DNA from 3 places in the Streptomyces sp. NPDC041205 genome. Region 3 is predicted to be linked to each of the others. Evidence: riboswitches for the same ligand, from Rfam matches in the RefSeq annotation. Region 3 holds a riboswitch; each other region holds the start of a gene.
The links. Region 3 has a riboswitch for cobalamin ahead of ACZ6BG_RS30450 (hypothetical protein). Riboswitches for the same ligand answer to the same signal wherever they lie in the genome.

Region 1 (4,171 bases), on a different contig from region 3:
GGCGAGTCCAAGGACCCGAAGAAGACCCTGCCCAAGGCGATCAACACCGTGCCGTGGCGCATCGCCGTCTTCTACGTCGGCGCCCTGATCATGATCCTCTCGGTCGTGCCGTGGACGTCCTTCCAGCCGGGCGTCTCCCCGTTCGTCGCCGCCTTCGAGAAGATGGGCCTCGGCGTCGGCGCCGCGATCGTGAACTTCGTGGTCCTGACCGCCGCGCTCTCCTCCTGCAACTCGGGCATGTACTCCACCGGCCGCATGCTGCGCGACCTCGCGCTCAACGGCCAGGGCCCGAAGTTCTTCACCAAGCTCACCAAGAACGGCCTGCCGCTGGTCGGCACCACCGCGTCCGCCGCGCTGATGCTGGTCGGCGTGTGGATCAACTACCAGTGGCCGGGCGAGGCGTTCAACTACGTCGTCTCCTTCGCGACCATCTCCGGCATGTGGGCCTGGATCATGATCCTGGTCTCCCAGATCAACTACCGCCGCAAGGCCGACCGCGGCCTCGTCCCGCAGTCCACCTTCCGCGCGCCGGGCGCCCCGTACACGAGCTGGTTCGCGCTCGCCTTCATCGGCATGGTCATCGTGATGATGGGCATCGACAAGGACGCGCGGATCTCGCTGTACTGCGCGCCGATCTGGGCCGCGATCCTGTGCGTGTCCTACCTGGTCCTGAAGAGCCGCAACCCGGAGGCCGCGGCCTTCAAGAAGCGCGTGCACACCGGCCAGGCCGTCGAGAACGCCGCGGACGCCGCACCGGTCACCAAGGACTGACCCCGGACGGCTCCTGTCCAGCATGCGGGCGGCCTCGTACCACACTTCGGTACGGGGCCGCCCCGCTGCTTATCCTGGCCGACATGCTGACCATCACCCAGGCCCTCCACGACCAGATCGTCGCGCACGCGCGCAAGGACCACCCCGACGAGGCGTGCGGCGTCGTCGCGGGCCCGGCGGGCAGCGACCGCCCCGAGCGCTTCGTCCCGATGCTGAACGCGGCCCGCTCGCCCACGTTCTACGAGTTCGACTCGACGGACCTGCTCAAGCTGTACCGCGACCTGGACGACCGCGACGAGGAGCCCGTCGTCATCTACCACTCGCACACGGCGACCGAGGCCTACCCCTCCCGCACCGACATCAGTTACGCCAACGAGCCGGGCGCCCACTACGTCCTCGTCTCCACCGCCGACACCGACGACGCGGGCCCCTTCCAGTTCCGCTCCTTCCGGATCGTGGAGGGGGAGGTCACCGAGGAGGACGTCAGGGTCGTCGAGGCATACTGAGGCCGAGCTTCACGATTCACGACCCTCGAGGCGGCAGGACCCAGGAAGCCGGTGGAAATCCGGCGCGGTCCCGCCACTGTGACCGGCCGCGCCCCGCGCGCCCGGGAGTCAGGAACTGACCTGCCGCCTCCTCCACATGCACTCAGGGGACGCGGAAATCCCCTGGAGGAGGCCCGCACCCCATGCGTACCCGCGTACGTGCCCTCGCCCTGCCCGCCGCGGCGGCGATCCTGCTGCCGCTCACCGCGTGCTCGTCGTCCTCGTCGTCCGACGACGACTCCGGGAAACCCGACGCCAGGGCCGCCGGATTCCCGTACACCGTCACCAACTGCGGGACGAGGACGACGTACGACGCACCCCCGAAGCGCGCGGTCACCATGAACCAGCACGTGACGGAGATCCTCCTCGAACTGGGCCTCAAGGACCGCATCGCCGGGACCGCCTACCTCGACGACAAGGTGCTCCCCGAGTACGAGAAGGCGTACAAGTCGCGCCCGGTGCTCGCCAAGGAGTACCCCTCCTACGAGAAGCTCCTCGCCGCCAACCCCGACTTCGTGTACGGCGGTTACGCGAGCGCCTTCGCGGCGGGCGACGGCCGCTCCCGCGACGCCCTCGCCAAGTCCGGCATCAAGACCCGCCTCAACATCGAGGCCTGCGCCAAGAAGCCCGTCACGATGGACGACGTGTACCGCGAGGTGCGCGAGGCGGGCGCGACGTTCGGGGTCCGGGACCGGGCGGAGAAGTGGGTGCGCGACGCCAGGGCGGAACTGGCCGCCACGGCGAAGAAGTCGGCGAAGGGCGGCAAGGCCCCCGCCGTCTTCGTCTACGACAGCGGCGACAAGACGGCCTTCACCGCGGGCGGCCGCGGCATGGGCAACGACATCATCGAACGCGCGGGCGCCCGCAACGTCATGTCCGACCTCGACAAGTCCTTCGGCGACGCCTCCTGGGAGACGGTGGTCGACCGCCGCCCCGACGTCATCCTCATCTACGACTACGGCGCCTCCACGGTCGCCCAGAAGAAGAAGCGCCTCCTGGACGACCCGGCCCTCAAGGACGTCCCGGCCATCAAGAACAAGCGGTTCGCGGTGCTGCCGCTGTCGGACGTGGTGCTGGGGGTGCGGGCGCCGGGGGCGGTGCGGAAGCTGGCGGAGCAGTTGCGGTGAGCCGAGTGTGGCGCGGGGGCACATTTCAGCCCGTCCGGCGTTTGAGGACGAGCCGCGAAGAGGCGACAGCGGGGGTCCGGGGGCGGCAGCCCCCGGTTTCGGGAAGGGGCGGGATCGGGGAGCCCCCGGCAGGCCCCCACACCCGCACCCTCCCGTACACCCTCGTCGTCACGGCTCTGGTCCTCGGCCTCGCGGCAGCGAGCGTCGCCGCACTGGCGCTCGGCTCCGTACGGATCCCCACGGCCGACGTCGTCCAGATCCTGACGGGCAACGCGGACCCGTCCCCGTACCGCACGATCGTCCTCGACGTCCGCCTCCCACGAGTCATCCTCGGCGCGGCCGTCGGCGCGGGCCTGGCGGTGGTCGGCACCACCCTCCAGGCCCTGGTCCGCAACCCCCTGGCGGACCCGTTCCTCCTGGGGGTCTCCTCGGGCGCCTCCGCGGCAGCGGTCTCGGTGATCGTGCTCGGCCTCGGCGCGGGCATGGCGACAACGGTGACCATCCCGGCGGCGTCCTTCGCGGGCGCGTTCCTCGCCCTGCTCGTGGTGTACGCCCTCGCCCGCGAGCCCGGCGGCGGCTTCACGACGACCCGCCTGATCCTCGCGGGCGTGGCCGTCTCGTACGTCCTGTCGGCCCTGACCAGCCTGATCCTGGTCGTCTCGGCCCGCGCGGACCACCTCAAGGAAGTCCTGTACTGGACCCTCGGCGGCCTGGGCAGCGCCCGCTGGGACATGCTCGCGCTGCCGTTGACGGTCCTGGCCGTCGGCACGGCCCTGCTGATCGCGCTGGCCCGCCCGCTCGACCTGCTCCTGGTCGGTGAGGAGGGCGCGACCGTCCTCGGCCTGGACACGGCCCGGTTCCGCGCGGGCGTCTTCGTGCTGACCTCGCTGGTGACCGGCGTGCTCGTCGCGCAAAGCGGCGCCATCGGCTTCGTCGGCCTGATGGTGCCGCACGCGGCCCGGATGCTGGTGGGCGCCGCGCACCGGGCGCTGCTGCCGGTGGCGGCGCTGATGGGGGCGGTGTTCCTGGTGGTGGCGGACCTCGCGGCCCGCACGGTGGCGGCGCCGCAGGACATCCCGGTGGGCGTGCTCACGGCGCTCACCGGCGGCCCGTTCTTCCTGTGGCTGCTCCGGCGGGGGCGGGCGCGGGAGGGGGTGGAGGCGTGAAGCGACGTACGGACCTGCCGCGTACCGAGGACCTGCCACGTACCGAGGGCCCGCCCCGCACCGACGCCCTGCTGAGCACCGAGGACCTCACGTACGAGATCCCGTCGGGCCGCCGCCTGGTGGACGCCGTCTCACTCACCGTCTCCGCAGGTGAGACGGTGGGCCTGGTCGGCCCCAACGGCAGCGGCAAGACGACGCTGCTGCGCTGCGTGTACGGCGCGCTCGCGCCCACCGGCGGCCGGGTCCTGCTCGACGGCGCCGACCTGGCGGACACCGGCGTCAAGGCCCGAGCCCGCCGCGTCGCCACGGTCCCGCAGGACGGCCACACGGGCTTCGAACTCACCGTCCGCCAGATCGTCGCCATGGGCCGCTCCCCGCACAAACGCTTCTGGGAGGGCGACACGGCCGCCGACGAGGAGCTGGTCATCGGCGCCCTGGAGCGGGTCGGCGCCGCCGCCCTGGCCGGACGCGCCTTCGCGCGGCTGTCCGGCGGCGAGCGCCAACGCGTCCTGACCGCACGGGCGTTGGTGCAGGAACCGGCCGTCCTCGTCCTCGACGAGCC
Region 2 (4,171 bases), on a different contig from region 3:
GGAGCACGGCCCGCTGCCCGACCCGTGCGTCGTCCTGATCGTCTCCGGCGGCCACACCTCGCTCCTGCTCGTCCGGGACCTGGCCCGCGATCCGATCGCCCATCTCGGCGACACCCTGGACGACGCGGCGGGCGAGTGCTTCGACAAGGTCGCCCGCGTCTTCGGGCTGCCCTACCCGGGCGGCCCCGCCGTCGACCGGGCGGCGCGGTCCGGCACCGCGGACGCCGTGGCGTTCCCGCGCCCGCTGACCGGCCCCGGCGACGATCCGTACGCCTTCTCCTTCTCCGGCCTGAAGACGGCCGCCGCGCGCTGGGCCGAAGGCCACGCGGACGGCGACCTGCCGGTCGCCGACGGCGCCGCCGCGCTGCAGGAAGCCATCGCCGACGTCCTGACCCGCAAGGCCGTCGCCGCTTGCGCCGCGCACGGCGTGGACACCCTCGTCGTGGTCGGCGGTGTCGCCGCCAACTCCCGGGTGCGGGCCCTCGCCGAGGAGCGCTGCCGGGCCGCCGGGATCACCCTGCGCGTCCCGCCGCTCGGCCTGTGCACCGACAACGGCGCGATGATCGCCGCCGTCGGTGACCTGCTGGTCCGCGCGGGCGCCGAACCGGCTCCCCTGGACGTGTCGATCGATCCGTCGGCGCCGCTGGAGCACGCGGCGCTGCACCCCACGGCGACGCTCGCGAGGGCCGCCTGATGACCGACGCCCTCATACACCGCCTGCCGGGCCCCGACCTGCTCACCCACCGCGACGGCATCCGGCAGGTCTACGCCGCGGCGTTCGCCGAGCCGCCGTGGAACTCCGACCCCGCCGAGGCCGACGTCTACCTGGAACGCCTCGCGGGTGACCTGGACCGTCCCGGCTTCACGGGCGCGGTGGCCCTCGACGGCGACCGGGTGCTCGGTTTCGCCACCGCCTGGACGACCGGGACCCCGCTGCCCGCCACGCGTTCCTATCCGCGCGTCAGCGCCGCGCTCGGCGCCGAGCGCACGGCCGCGTGGCTGTGCGGCGGCCTGGAGGTCGACGAACTCGCCGTCATGCCCGGCGCGCACGGCCTCGGCCTCGGCCGCAGGCTCCTCGAAGAGGTCACGCGCGACGCGCCCGGCGGCCGCTGCTGGTTGCTCACGTCCGTCAAGGCCGACGCCACCGTCCGCTTCTACCAGCGGCTCGGCTGGCGACAGGTCACCCCTGCCGGGCCGAACGGATACGGCACGGCCGTCTTCCTCGGCCCGCGCCACCCCGCGCGCCCCGACACCTTCCCGCCCGCGTAGTCCCCCAGCAGCCCAGCCCCGGCAGCCCGCACTCCCGAGTCCCCGCCAGTCCCCAGTCCCCGTAACCCCTTCGACCGGCTCAAGGCCGCCGACCGCGAGAACCAGCGGCTGCTCGGCGGGCGGGGCGGGGGCTCGGACGAGGTGGCGCAGGGCGGCGGAGCGGCCGCGGCTGACCTGGCGTCCGCGCTGGCGGGGCTGGCCGGGGTCGTGCGTACGGAACTGGGGGCGTAGCACCCCGGTAGGAGCCGGATAGGGGGTTCCCGCGGCAAGTGGGAACCCGTCGGCTGTGGACTTACTAGGAAGTCCAAGTATATGTTCGTGACGAAGCCCGCGGTGCAGGGAAGCCGGTGTGAATCCGGCGCGGTCCCGCCACTGTGACCGGGGAGTGCGTTCTCGCGTGAGACAACGCCACTGACGGAGAAGTCCGTTGGGAAGGCGGGAGAACGGACGCTGATCCGGGAGTCAGGATACCGGCCGTGGGGTGATCCGTGTTGTCCACGAGGATGGAGCAGACACGCATGGCCCCGGTGCGCACCCACGACCCCGGTGATCCGCCGATGCGAGCGACAACCCCCGCTGTCTGACGGCCCCCTGGCCGTTCGCGTCCCCTTTCCGTCCGTCACTCCGGCCTGCCCGCGCACGCCGCCGACGGCCGGTCGGACGCGCCCGTCCCCGGATCCCACCTGACGAAAGAGCAGGCTCCCATGGTCCGTGAACTGACCCACTTCATCGGCGGCAAGCACATCCCGGGAACATCGGGCGCGCTCGCCGACGTGTACGACCCGAACACCGGCGAGATACAGGCCCGCGTCCCGCTCGCGAACCGCGCGGAGACCGAGGCGGCCATCACCGACGCGGCCGAGGCGCAGCGCGAGTGGGGCGAGTGGAACCCGCAGCGCCGCGCCCGCGTCCTGATGCGGTTCCTGCGGATCGTCGAGGGCGAACGCGACGCGTTGGCAAGGCTGTTGTCGGCCGAGCACGGCAAGACCGTCGCCGACGCGCACGGCGACCTCCAGCGCGGCCTGGAGGTCGTGGAGTTCGCCGCGGGCATTCCGCACCTGCTCAAGGGCGAGTTCACCGACAACGCGGGGACCGGCATCGACGTGCACTCGCTGCGCCGCCCCATCGGTGTCGTCGCCGGCATCACGCCGTTCAACTTCCCGGCGATGATCCCCCTCTGGAAGGCCGCCCCCGCCATCGCCTGCGGCAACGCCTTCGTCCTGAAGCCCTCCGAGCGCGACCCGTCCGTGCCGCTGCGGCTCGCCGAGCTCTTCCTGGAGGCGGGCCTGCCGCCGGGCGTCCTCAACGTCGTCAACGGCGGCAAGGAGGCCGTCGACACCCTCCTTGAGGACCCGCGCGTCGAGGCGCTCGGCTTCGTCGGCTCCACGCCGATCGCCGCGCACATCTACGCCACCGCCGCCGCCCACGGCAAGCGCGCCCAGTGCTTCGGCGGCGCCAAGAACCACATGATCGTGATGCCGGACGCGGACCTCGACCAGGCCGTGGACGCGCTGATCGGCGCGGGGTACGGCTCCGCGGGCGAGCGCTGCATGGCGATCTCCGTGGCCGTGCCGGTCGGCGAGGCCACCGCCGACGCCCTCGTGGCCCGCCTCAAGGACCGCATCGGCGAGCTGCGGATCGGCCGCTCCGACGACCCCGAGGCCGACTTCGGCCCGCTGGTGAGCCGCGACGCCCTCGACCGCGTCCGCTCCTACGTCGACCTCGGCGTCGAGGAGGGCGCCGAACTCGTCGTCGACGGCCGCAACTTCACCCTGGCCGGGCACGAGGGCGGCTTCTTCGCGGGCGCCTCGCTCTTCGACCGGGTCACCCCGGACATGCGGATCTACCAGGAGGAGATCTTCGGCCCGGTCCTGTCCGTCGTACGCGCCGCCGACTACGAAGAGGCGCTGCGGCTGCCCACCGAGCACCCCTACGGCAACGGCGTCGCGCTCTTCACCCGCGACGGCGACACCGCCCGCGACTTCACCCGCCGCGTCGACACCGGCATGGTCGGCGTCAACGTCCCCATCCCGGTCCCCGTCGCGTACCACACCTTCGGCGGCTGGAAGCGCTCCGGCTTCGGCGACCTCAACCAGCACGGACCCGACTCCATCCGCTTCTACACCCGCACCAAGACCGTCACCTCGCGCTGGCCCTCCGGGGCCAAGGAGGGCGCGAGCTTCACCATCCCGACGATGCGGTGACCGCCATGACCAGCGCACTGCTCACCGAGGACCAGCTCGCCATCGTCGAGACCACCCTCGACTTCGCCCAGGAGCACCTCGCCCCGCACGCCCTCGCCTGGGACCAGGAGAAGCACTTCCCGGTGGAGGTGCTGCGCAAGGCCGCGGACCTCGGCCTCGGCGGGATGTACGTCGCCGAGGACGCGGGCGGCTCCGGGCTCACCCGCGCCGACGGCGTCCTCGTCTTCGAGGCCCTCGCCTCCGGCTGCCCGTCCATCGCGGGCTATCTCTCCATCCACAACATGGTCGCCTGGATGATCGACCGGTACGGCGACGAGGCCCAGCGCGCCCGCTGGCTCGGGTCGTTGACGTCCATGGACTGGCTCGGCAGCTACTGCCTCACCGAGCCCGGCGCGGGCTCCGACGCCGCCGCGCTCAGCACCCGCGCCGAGCGCGACGGCGACAGCTACGTCCTGACCGGCGTCAAGCAGTTCATCTCCGGCGCCGGTGCCTCGCACGTGTACATCGTGATGGCCCGCACGGGCGACAGCGGTCCGGGCGGCGTCTCCGCGTTCGTCGTCGAGCGCGACGACCCCGGCCTGTCCTTCGGCCCGAACGAGCAGAAGATGGGCTGGAACGCCCAGCCCACCCGGCAGGTGATCCTCGACGGGGTGCGGCTGTCCGCGGACCGGCTGCTCGGCGGCGAGGGCAACGGCTTC
Region 3 (4,171 bases):
TGGGCGCCGCGCAGGTTCTTGCGGGCCTTCGCCACGGCGTCGGCGTGGCCGCCCGCCTGTTGGAGGGCGATGGTCGCGTACGGCGTGGTGGCGGGGTCGCTGTAGGAGCAGGTGTCGCCGTCCCGCAGCAGCGTCGGGCTGAAGCCGCCGTCCTTGCACTGGTGGGCGGCGACGCGCGCGACGGCGTCGGCGGGGATCTTCCGGCCCGCGCGGTGCAGCGCGAGCACGGCGAGGGCCTGGGTCTCCACGTCGCCGACGGCGGGGAAGTCGCCCTTGGCGACGCAGTCGGCGGTGCCGCCCGCGGTGCACACGCTCTTGCCGAGGTCACCGGCCAGGTTGTGGCCGCCGAAGGAGTGCGGGTCGCCCTCGGTGCTCTCGGCGAGGAGCGCGAGCAGGGCCGCGCCCATGGGGCTCGGGGCCTTGGCGGCGCCCTGCGGGTAGGCGAACTCCTCGGTGCGGGCGGCGAGATAGGACTTCATCCGGTCGAGGGTGGCGCTGCGGCCGCCGGTGGCCGCGAGGGCCAGGGCGGTGTTCGCCGTCTGGTGGAGGTTGGCGTTCTCGGCGCCCTCGTCGCGGACGTGGTCGCCCTCGGTGAGCCGGCTCTTGAGCCAGGTGTCCGCGGCCTTCAGGTCGACCTTGCCGGGCTTGACGTCGGGCGGGTTGTCACCGGGGTCGGTCTGGCCGCCCGCGCGCACCTGGGCGGGGGTGAACGTGGGGCCGCCGCTGGTGCCGTCGGGGTCGGTGGCGCCGAACACCCAGGCCTCGACGGAGCCGTTCTTCGGCTTCTGGCTCATGGCGCCGAGCGGGCTGTACGTCCAGTAGTCCTGGCCGGGCGGAGCGATCCAGTACGACCAGTAGGCCGTGGCGGGCGGGGTGAGCCTGCACTTCTCCTGGCCCGGCGTCGGGTACTGCTTGCCGGAGTCGAACTTCTTGTGGCCGAGGCGGCAGATGAACGCGGGCCCGTCGTGCTCGGTGCCCTCGGTGCTGAATCCGGCCTCGTGCAGCAGGTCGTAGCCGGTCGTCGGGGTGGCGTCGCAGCCGCGCACCACACCGCCGCCCCAGTCGGCGAAGTCCACCGCGACGACCGCGCCCTTGGTGCGGGTGCAGGAGTTCATCGGATCGGCCGCGGCGGGAGTGGCCGGGCCGAGCAGCAGGACGCCGCCGCCCAGCGCTGTCACGGCCGCGCACAACAGCGCGACGCCTCTCGTGCGTATGCTCCGGACCCGTCCGGTTCCCTGCCCCACCACTGCCCCCTGGGCGTCTGCCGCTGCGGAGTGCGCGTGGTGGCAGGTCCGGGGCCGGGGGCCCGCGTGGAGATACCGTCCGAACCACGCCGTAGTCCGCGACGGCGTCAATCGCTTGCCCTCAGTCCAGGTAATCCGGCTCGCCCGCCGGGCACTTGAGGTGCTCGGCGAACCTACGGTTGCGGGTCAGCGCCGGACTTCGACCGGCTTCCCCTGATGACTGAGCTTGGAATCGGCCGAATTAGAGCACAGTTGCGAATGTGGTGGCAAGGGTGTGCGGGTTGTGTGAGGTTCGAGTACCGTCCTGTGCTGCCGATCGGGGGAATCTGGTGCGAACCCAGAGCTGACGCGCAGCGGTGTGGACCGGCAGGGAGCCGGGCCGAGCCCGAATGCCCGAACGGCCAGCGTCAATGGACGTCGACCCCACGCGCTCGGGCGACGGCCGCGTGTCGTCCGGCCCGGGTCCGCGCACAGGGGACCGGCCGCGGGGGTACGTGAGGCCGCCGCCCCCTCTCCCGGGAGCCCCCGACATGACCTCATCCCGTGCCGCCCGCCGCACCCTCCTCGCCGTACCCACCGCCCTCGGCGCGGTGGGCGCCCTCGTCCTGACCGCGCTCCCCGCGGCCGCCACCGCGTCCCCCGGTCAGATAGCCACGTCCAAGACGAACGGCGTGAGCTATCTCAGATCCCTGCAGGGCGCGGACGGTTCGTACGCGGGCGCGGGCCTGTCCAACGAGTGGGCGTTCTCGGCGTTCGCCTCGGCGGGTACGGCGGCCGCCGACGTCAGCCCCGGCGGCGACACCTCGAAGAACGCCCGCGCCGTGTACCGCGCGCACCTGGCGGCGGCGGGCTGGCCGGGCACCTCGCCGGTCGTCACCGACTACGAACGCGGCATCATCAACGCCTACTCAGCGGGCATCGACCCGGCCCGGGTCTCGGCGAGCCGCAACCTGGTCGCGGACACCTACGCGCACTGGCAGAACTCCGCGCCGGGCTACTGGGGTTCGCCGTCCAACTTCAACGGCACGGTCTTCGCGCTGATCTCGCTCGGCGGCGCCAGGACCCAGTCCGGCGCCAAGCGCGTGCCGCAGGCCCTGCTCGACAGGTCCGTCGCCACGGTCCGCGCCAACCAGCACAACGACGGCGGTTGGAACTTCGGCAGGGCCGAGGGCGACCCCGACGCGCTGGCCACGCCCGGCGACATCGACATGACCGGCGCCGCGATGGCCTCGCTGTGCGTGTCCGGGGTGCCCGCGACCGACCCCGCCATCACCAGGGCCAGGGCGTTCCTGAAGTCGAAGCTCATCAACAACTCCGGTGCCTTCGCCGCCATGTTCGGCGCGAACACCGACTCCAACGGCTGGGCCGTCTCCGGCCTCAACGCCTGCGGCATCAACCCGCAGACCGGCGACTTCCTCACACCCGCGGGCAAGACCCCGGTGGACTTCCTCATCGCCCAGCAGTTCAAGCCGGGCGGCGGCTTCAAGTATCTGCCGACCGACACCACGCCGTCCGCGTACGCCTCCATCGACGGTCTGCGGGCCGTGGCCGGAGGCGGCTTCATGACGGCCCCGCCGGCCCCGACGACAGCGGGCGCGTCCCGCTGGGTCGCCACCTCCGGCTTCACACCGGGCACCGCGACGAGCCTGGCCCTGACCGTCGACGACGGGACCTCGCTCAAGGTTTGCTCCGTCGCCTTCACGCCGACCGCCAAGACCACCACGCTCGGCGCGGTCCTGGACGCGGCGTCCTCCTCGGCCACCCCGGCGGGCTGCGTCACGTCCGTCACGCCGGGCAGCGGCACCGGCACGATCACGGCTCTCAACGGCAAGGCCAACAGCGGTGGTTCGACCTGGAAGGCGAGCGTCGACGGCGCGACGGCGGCTGCCGCCGCGCGGAACAAGGAGATCAAGCTCGGGGACACGATCTCCCTGCGGTACAGCGGCTGACGGCACCTGACGGCCACCGGCCGTCCGCGCAGGATGGCCTCACCGGCCTACCCGGCGCGGGCGGCCGGTGGGTGCGCGTCAGGCGTCGTGAACTCGTACCCGGCTTCCAGCAGGCGTGGAAGGAAGACTGGGGCCGTCATCGAAGGTGAGGGCAAAGCATGCGCGAGCCGCCGCCCACCGACTTCTCGGGCCCGGGCCCGGCAGGCGGGGGCGCGGCCCCGAGGGAGAACAGCGCCGCGCCTCCCAAGGTCAGGAACCCGCGCCGCGGAAGCGAACTCATGGCGGAACCCCACCACAGAGGCACCCCGAACGCGCCACGAGCGGCCCCGCCACGCCGAGCACGACCCCCTCAACCCGGACACCCCCTACTCCGTCGGGCTGCCACGGCCCCCGGGCGTCACGCGCACAGGGCTACCCCTTGCGTCACGCGCACGAGCACAGGACCTACCCCTTGCGTCGCAACACCGCCCGCAGATGGTGCTGCAACGGCTGGCCGACGGCCGCGAGGTCGTGGACGAACGTGAGCGTGTCGTCGGCCAGGGTGTAGCGGCGGCGGGTGGCGTCGACCTCCTTGGCGGTGGGGGTGCGGGCCACCTCGTGGGTGCTGAGGTCGACGGTGCCGTCGGCCGCCCGGCCCACCGAGATCTCCGCGATGCCCGTCGGCTGGGTGATCAGCGCCTCCACCCGGCCGTCGGGCTGCAGCCGCCACCAGCCGCTCTCCCGCGCCGAAGGACGCAACGGCGCGTCGTCGGCGTCGAGGAGCCAGGCGCGGGCCTCGTAGCGGAGGAAGGGGCGGCCGTCGTGGCTGAAGGTGACCTCCTGCGCGTACGTGAAGTCGGCGGCGAGCGTCGGGTAAGTGCCCTGCCCCCGGCCGTGCCAGGTGCCGAGGAGCCCGAGCACCGGCGCGAGCAGCGCGTGCGGCGCGGGTGCCTGATCGGGCCGCGGGCCGTCGGGGTAGGGGTTCTCCGGTACGGCGTC

Region 1: linked by a shared signal. The riboswitch ahead of ACZ6BG_RS06340 (ABC transporter substrate-binding protein) and the one ahead of ACZ6BG_RS30450 (hypothetical protein) in region 3 are both predicted to bind cobalamin.
Region 2: linked by a shared signal. The riboswitch ahead of ACZ6BG_RS20705 (CoA-acylating methylmalonate-semialdehyde dehydrogenase) and the one ahead of ACZ6BG_RS30450 (hypothetical protein) in region 3 are both predicted to bind cobalamin.

Annotation. Positions count from the first base shown of each region.
Region 1 covers NZ_JBVIZH010000001.1:1,459,357-1,463,527, reverse strand. Annotated here, with positions in the region: gene ACZ6BG_RS06350 (amino acid permease) at 1-771, shown strand, start outside; gene ACZ6BG_RS06345 (M67 family metallopeptidase) at 855-1,277, shown strand; cobalamin riboswitch at 1,296-1,415, shown strand; gene ACZ6BG_RS06340 (ABC transporter substrate-binding protein) at 1,460-2,443, shown strand; gene ACZ6BG_RS06335 (FecCD family ABC transporter permease) at 2,557-3,609, shown strand; gene ACZ6BG_RS06330 (ABC transporter ATP-binding protein) at 3,642-4,171, shown strand, end outside.
Region 2 covers NZ_JBVIZH010000004.1:191,651-195,821, forward strand. Annotated here, with positions in the region: gene tsaD (tRNA (adenosine(37)-N6)-threonylcarbamoyltransferase complex transferase subunit TsaD) at 1-694, shown strand, start outside; gene ACZ6BG_RS20700 (GNAT family N-acetyltransferase) at 694-1,269, shown strand; cobalamin riboswitch at 1,584-1,762, shown strand; gene ACZ6BG_RS20705 (CoA-acylating methylmalonate-semialdehyde dehydrogenase) at 1,974-3,473, shown strand; gene ACZ6BG_RS20710 (acyl-CoA dehydrogenase family protein) at 3,479-4,171, shown strand, end outside.
Region 3 covers NZ_JBVIZH010000008.1:157,556-161,726, forward strand. Annotated here, with positions in the region: gene ACZ6BG_RS30445 (prenyltransferase/squalene oxidase repeat-containing protein) at 1-1,115, opposite strand, end outside; cobalamin riboswitch at 1,511-1,659, shown strand; gene ACZ6BG_RS30450 (hypothetical protein) at 1,775-3,193, shown strand; gene ACZ6BG_RS30455 (heme-binding beta-barrel domain-containing protein) at 3,638-4,171, opposite strand, start outside.